2 regions of the Kitasatospora sp. NPDC056783 genome follow, and region 2 is predicted to be linked to the other one. Evidence: riboswitches for the same ligand, from Rfam matches in the RefSeq annotation. Region 2 holds a riboswitch; the other holds the start of a gene.
What was found. Region 2 has a riboswitch for cobalamin ahead of ACFRMQ_RS09695 (prenyltransferase/squalene oxidase repeat-containing protein). Riboswitches for the same ligand answer to the same signal wherever they lie in the genome.
Positions count from the first base shown of each region.

Region 1 (3,150 bases), on a different contig from region 2:
TCGGGGACCTCTCCTTCATCGACAGCTCCACCGCGCACGACGCGCGGATGGTCGGGGACCGGACCCCGGGTGGGGGAGGTCCGGAAGTCGCCGGCGTGGGCATCGACCTGCCCGTCTCGCTGCTGCCGGTGCCGCCGCGTCGGCTGCGCGACCTGCTCGGGCGCAGGCTCTCCTCCAGGGCGGGAACGGGCGCGCTGCTGGCGGACTTCCTTCTCGGCCTGGACCGCCAGGCCGCCGGTCTGCACCCCGTCGAAGCGGCGCGTCTGGGTGCGGTCGCGGTCGACCTGGTGTCGGTGTGGATCGCCGGGGAGCTCGACGCCGAGCGCATGCTGCCCGAGGAGGCCCGGCGGCGGGCCCTGGTGGAGGGCATCCGGGCGTTCGTCCGCGGCAACCTGCACGACCCGGGGCTGACCCCGTCCGTGATCGCCGCCGCCCACCACATCTCCGTCAGCCATCTGCACCGCCTCTTCGCGCGCCGCTTCGAGGGGGAGAGCCTGGCGGGGTTCATCCGCGACCAGCGCCTGAGGAAGGCCCACCGCGAACTCGCCGACCCGCTCCTGCTGGCCCTGCCGGTCCACGCCATCGGGGCCCGCTGCGGCATCCCCAGCCCCTCCGGCTTCAGCCGCGCGTTCAAAGCCGCCTACGGCCTCTCCCCGCGCGAACACCGCTGCCGGGCCCGGTCCCTGACGGCTGGGTCCCACGCCACCGGCCGGTCCCTCGGTGAGTGAACGCCCTGCTGGACGGTCCGGCACGGGCGGCCCCGAGCGTCACGGGGCCGCCCTAGTCGGGGTAGCGGGCTCCGATGGCGCAACGCGTGCGCAGACCTCTGGACTTACTAGGACGTCCAACTATATGGTCGACGGCAGGTCCGCGGTGTCAGGGAAGCCGGTGTGAGTCCGGCACGGTCCCGCCACTGTGACCGGGGAGTTCGTCCTCGCAGATGACGGCCACTGGCAGCCAGCCGGGAAGGCCTGGGGGCGGGCGTGGATCCGGGAGTCAGGATACCGGCCGCGGGTGGTTCGTGTTTTCCACGAGGATGGAGACGACACGCATGACTCCGGGTTGCCCCCGCTTCTATGCCGTGCCGACGATCGCGGTGACCTCGCGTCACTGACGGTTCGTCAAGCACCGCCCACTACAACGGTGATGGCGGTGTGATCTCCATTCCTCCTCTCCCTGCGCGTGACGAGAGAAGGAACCGATGGTCCGAGAACTCACCCACTTCGTCGGCGGCAAGCACACCGCCGGAACGTCCGGTCGCTTCGGCGACGTCTTCGACCCCAACACCGGCCGGGTGCAGGCCCGGGTGCCGCTGGCCGACCGGGCCGAGGTCGAGGCGGTGATCGCCGACGCCGCTCAGGCGCAGCCCGAGTGGGCGGCCTGGAACCCGCAGAAGCGGGCCAGGGTGCTGCTGCGCTTCCTGCAACTGGTCGAGCAGGAGAAGGAGGACCTGGCCCGGCTGCTCTCCGCCGAGCACGGCAAGACCGTGGCCGACGCCCACGGGGACATCCAACGCGGCCTGGAGGTCGTGGAGTTCGCCGCGGGCATCCCGCACCTGCTGAAGGGCGAGTTCAGCGACAACGCCGGCACCGGCATCGACGTCTACTCGATGCGCCAGCCGCTCGGCGTGGTGGCCGGAATCACGCCGTTCAACTTCCCCGCGATGATCCCGCTCTGGAAGGCCGCACCCGCGCTGGCCTGCGGCAACGCGTTCATCCTCAAGCCGTCCGAGCGTGACCCCTCGGTGCCGCTGCGGCTCGCCGAACTGTTCCTGGAGGCCGGGTTGCCGCCGGGCGTGCTCAACGTGGTCAACGGCGGCAAGGAGGCCGTGGACACCCTGCTGGAGGATCCGCGGGTGGAGGCGCTCGGCTTCGTCGGCTCCACCCCGATCGCCCAGTACGTGTACGCGACGGCGGCCGCGCACGGCAAGCGGGCGCAGTGCTTCGGGGGCGCGAAGAACCACATGATCGTCATGCCGGACGCAGACCTCGACCAGGCCGCGGACGCGCTCGTCGGCGCGGGCTACGGTTCGGCCGGGGAGCGCTGCATGGCCATCTCGGTGGCCGTCCCGGTGGGGGAGGAGACCGCGGACGCCCTGGTGGCGAAGCTGGTCGAGCGGATCGCCGCGCTCAAGGTCGGGCGCTCGGACGACCCGGAGGCGGACTTCGGGCCGCTGGTCGGCGCCGACGCGCTGGCCAGGGTCCGGGACCACCTGGACCTCGGGGTCCGGGAGGGCGCCGAACTCGTGGTCGACGGGCGGGACTTCCGCCTGGAGGGGCACGAGGACGGCTTCTTCCTCGGGGCCTCGCTGTTCGACCGCGTGACGACGGACATGCGGATCTACCGTGAGGAGATCTTCGGTCCGGTGCTCACCGTGGTCCGCGCCGCCGACTACGAGGAGGCCCTGCGGCTGCCCAGCGAGCACGAGTACGGCAACGGCGTGGCCATCTACACCCGCGACGGGGACACCGCCCGGGACTTCGCCCGCCGGGTGAACACCGGCATGGTCGGGGTCAACGTGCCCATCCCGGTGCCGATCGCGTACCACACCTTCGGAGGCTGGAAGCGCTCCGCGTTCGGCGACCTCAACCAGCACGGGCCGGACTCGATCCGTTTCTACACCCGCACCCGTACCGTCACCTCGCGCTGGCCCTCCGGGGTCAAGGAGGGCGCGAGCTTCACCATGCCGACGATGGGATGAGCGCCGTGCACGACCTCACCGAGGACCAGCGCGCCATCGCGGAGACCACCCGGGCCTTCGCCCATGAGCACCTCGCGCCGCACGCCGTCGAGTGGGACCAGGCCAAGCACTTCCCGGTGGACGTGCTGCGCAAGGCCGCCGACCTCGGCCTGGCCGGGGTCTACGTGCGCGAGGAGTCCGGGGGCTCCGGACTCACCCGCGCCGACGGCGTGCTCGTGTTCGAGGCGCTGGCCACCGGCTGCCCGTCCATCGCCGCCTACCTCTCCATCCACAACATGGTCGCCTGGATGATCGACCGCTACGGCGACGACGCCCAGCGAGCCCGGTGGCTTCCGGGGCTCAGCGCGATGGGAACCCCGGCCGGCTACTGCCTCACCGAGCCGGGCGCGGGATCGGACGCCGCGGCGCTGTCCACCCGGGCTCGCCGGGACGGAGACCACTGGGTGCTG
Region 1 is NZ_JBHUAF010000353.1:3,207-6,356, reverse strand. It holds gene ACFRMQ_RS33055 (AraC family transcriptional regulator) at 1-728, shown strand, start outside; cobalamin riboswitch at 837-1,028, shown strand; gene ACFRMQ_RS33050 (CoA-acylating methylmalonate-semialdehyde dehydrogenase) at 1,202-2,701, shown strand; gene ACFRMQ_RS33045 (acyl-CoA dehydrogenase family protein) at 2,698-3,150, shown strand, end outside.
Region 1: linked by a shared signal. The riboswitch ahead of ACFRMQ_RS33050 (CoA-acylating methylmalonate-semialdehyde dehydrogenase) and the one ahead of ACFRMQ_RS09695 (prenyltransferase/squalene oxidase repeat-containing protein) in region 2 are both predicted to bind cobalamin.

Region 2 (3,150 bases):
ATGAGGAAGTCGACCGGGGTCTTGCCGGTGCCGCTGGTGAAGTCGGTGCCTTGGGGGTTGATGCCGCAGGCGTTGAGGCCGGACACGGCCCAGCCGTTGGAGTCGGTGTTCACGCCGAACATGGCGTTGAAGGCGCCGGAGGAGGCGAGCTTGCCCTTGAGGAAGTTCTTGGCGGCGACGATCGCCGAGTCGGTGTTGGGCACGCCGCCCGCGCACAGGGAGGCCATGGCGGCGCCGGTCATGTCGATGTCGCTGCCCTGGGCGAGCGCCGTCGGGTCGCCCGCGGCCTTGCCGTAGTTCCAGCCGCCGTCGTTGTGCTGGTTGGCGCGCACCGCCGTGACGGAGACATCGAGCAGGGGCTGCGGGGCGCGCTGGGCGCCGGCTTGGGTCTTCGCCCCGGCCAGCGCGAGCAGACCGAAGACGGTGCCGTTGAAGTTGGCGGACGGGCCGTAGTAACCGGGTTCGGTGGTCTGCCAGTAGGCGGAGAGGTCGGCGAGGAGGTTGCGGCCGGGGCCGACGCGGGCGGGGTCGATGCCCGCGGCGTAGGCGTTGAGGATGCCGCGCTCGTAGTCCGTGGCCACGGGCGAGGTGCCGGGCCAGCCGGGGGCGGCGAGCTGGTTGCGGTAGACGAGGCGGGCGTTCTTGCCGGTGTCCCCGCCGGGGGTGACGTCGGCGGCGGCCGTTCCGGCGGCGGCGAGCGCGCTGAAGGCCCACTCGTTGGAGAGCCCGCCGCCGGTGACGTAGCTGCCGTCGGCGGCCTGGAGGGACTTCAGGTACGTGACGCCGGTGCTCTTGGACGTGGCTATCTGGGCCGGGGTGGCCGTCGCGTGGGCGGGGACGGCGGAGAGAAGCAGGGCAGCGGCCGCCAGCGCGACGGTGGTCGTCGAGGCGGTGCGGGACGGGGTGAGGAGGGGCACGGGACAGGCTCCTTGGGGTGGCGGGCGCCGACCCTGCCCCGGAGTTCCCGCGTCCACTCGGGGCACGCGACTGCCGGAGCGGTCGCCGCCCGGATCGCGTGGGCCGGCTTTCGCCATGGTGCACGGCCGGGCGGGCATTCGGGCTCGGGACGGCACGATCGCCACCCCACACCGCTGCGCGTCAGCCCCGGATTCGCACCGGGTTCCCCCACTCGGCCACAGCGGACGCTACCGCAGGTTCCGTCGTCCGGCGAGGTGATGTGAGCGACCTGACGCCCCATTGACTCCCTGTCGGACAGCGTGGTCTGATGAACCGGTTTTTTGCCCTCGGCATTCAGGGGAAGCCGGTCCGACTCCGGCGCTGACCCGCAACCGTGGACCCACCTGAGGGTGGGTGAGCCGGAATGCCTGGACCGGGGGTCTGTTCACAGAGCACTTGCGTCGTCGCGGACTACGACGCGGTCTTGGCAGCCCCTTCCCGGGGCGCCGTGGGCTGCGCCGTCGCCTCCCGTGTCGACCGACCAGGGAGCCGTCGTGAGGGTCAGCAGCAATCGCACACGTCACAGAAACCGGGACCTCGCCTCCCTGGTGATCGCCGGCACCGTCGCGGTCGCCGCCTGCGGCACGGTCCTGCTCGGGCACCCCGGAACCGCGGCGGCCGACCCGATCGAGGAGTGCACGGCGACGACGGGCGCGATCGTCGCCGTCGACTTCACCCACTGGGGCGGCGGCGTCGCCCGGGGCTGCGACGCCCACCCCACGACGGGCATGAACCTCCTGCACAACGCCGGTTTCACCACTGCCGGAACCGAACACGACGGGCCCGCCTTCATCTGCCGGCTCGGGACCGGGACCTTCAACGGCGGTGTCCAGTACCCGACACCGGCCGAGGAGCCGTGCGTCAACACCCCGCAGGCCACCGCGTACTGGTCGTACTGGATCGCCGAACCCGGCCAACAGACCTGGTCCTACAGCCGGTTCGGCGCCGGCACGCAGAAGCCCAAGCCCGGCGAGGTCGAGGCCTGGGTCTACGGCGGCACGGACATCGGTGGCACCAGCGGGGCGCCGAGCTTCACCCCGGACTCCGTCCGCGCCAAGAACGGCGGCCCCTCGCCCTCCGCGTCGCCCTCGGCGACCCCGACCCCGACGGCGAGCCCCACCGGGCCCTCCGCCACCGGTGACCCGGCCGCCGCCACGGCCTGGCTGGCCGGTCAACTCGTCGGCGGCGACCACATGGAGAACTGGGCCGCCCCGGGGCCGGACTACCCCCGGACCGCTCTCACGGCCATCGCGCTCGCCGCCGCGGGGACGCAGGACCCGGCGCTGCGCAAGGTGGTCGCCTTCCTCGACGCCCATACCGACGCGTTCCTGCGCCCCGACGGGCCGACCGGCACACCGGACACGCGGGCCGCCGCCCTCCTGGCCCTCGTCGCCGAGAGCACCGGTCGCGACCCCCGCACCTTCGGCGGGCGGGACCTGGTCTCCGTGCTCACCGACCACGTCTGCGCAGGGGCGGGAGAGAACGGCAAGTGCACCGCCGCCGGGGACTTCCTCGGCGCGTCCTCGCCCTGGGCACAGTCCCTCGGCGTCATCGCGCTCCAGCGCGCCGGTGTCGCTTCGCCCGCCCCGGCGCTCGCCCGGTTCACGACGCTCCAGTGCGCCGACGGCGGGATGGCCGGATCGATGATCATCGCCGGTGAGCACTGCGAATCCGATCCGGTCACCACCGGCCTCGCGGTCCTCGCCCTGCGCACGGCCCCCGGCTACGAAGCGGCCGCCGAGAAGGCCGCCGACCAGCTCGCGGCGAGCCAGCAGCCCGACGGCTCCCTCCCCCCGTACGTCGGCGCCCCCGGCGACACCATCAGCACCGCGAGCGCCGCCCAGGCCTTCCGGGCCACCGGCCAGGGTGGCCGCAGGGCCGCCGCCACCGCCTGGCTCGCCGCCCGCCAGGACAAGGACGGCGGCTTCGGCCCGGACGCGTCGACCACCGACCCGGACGCCGCCGCCACCGAGCAGGCCGTCCTGGCCCTGACCGGCACCGACCTCACCAGCGTCTGGCACGATCCGAACGGCGCGACTTCCACGCCGACCCCGCCGGCGGGGAGGAAGCCCGACGCGGCCAAGGGCGGCGCCTACCTCACCGACCCGTCCCGCCTGATCGACGGTCACTACTACGAGGGGTTCCCGGCCTTCGCCGACTTCGGCCTCACCCTCGACGGCGCCTACGCCCTCG
Region 2 is NZ_JBHUAF010000043.1:556-3,705, forward strand. It holds gene ACFRMQ_RS09690 (hypothetical protein) at 1-917, opposite strand, end outside; cobalamin riboswitch at 1,050-1,126, opposite strand; cobalamin riboswitch at 1,217-1,348, shown strand; gene ACFRMQ_RS09695 (prenyltransferase/squalene oxidase repeat-containing protein) at 1,452-3,150, shown strand, end outside.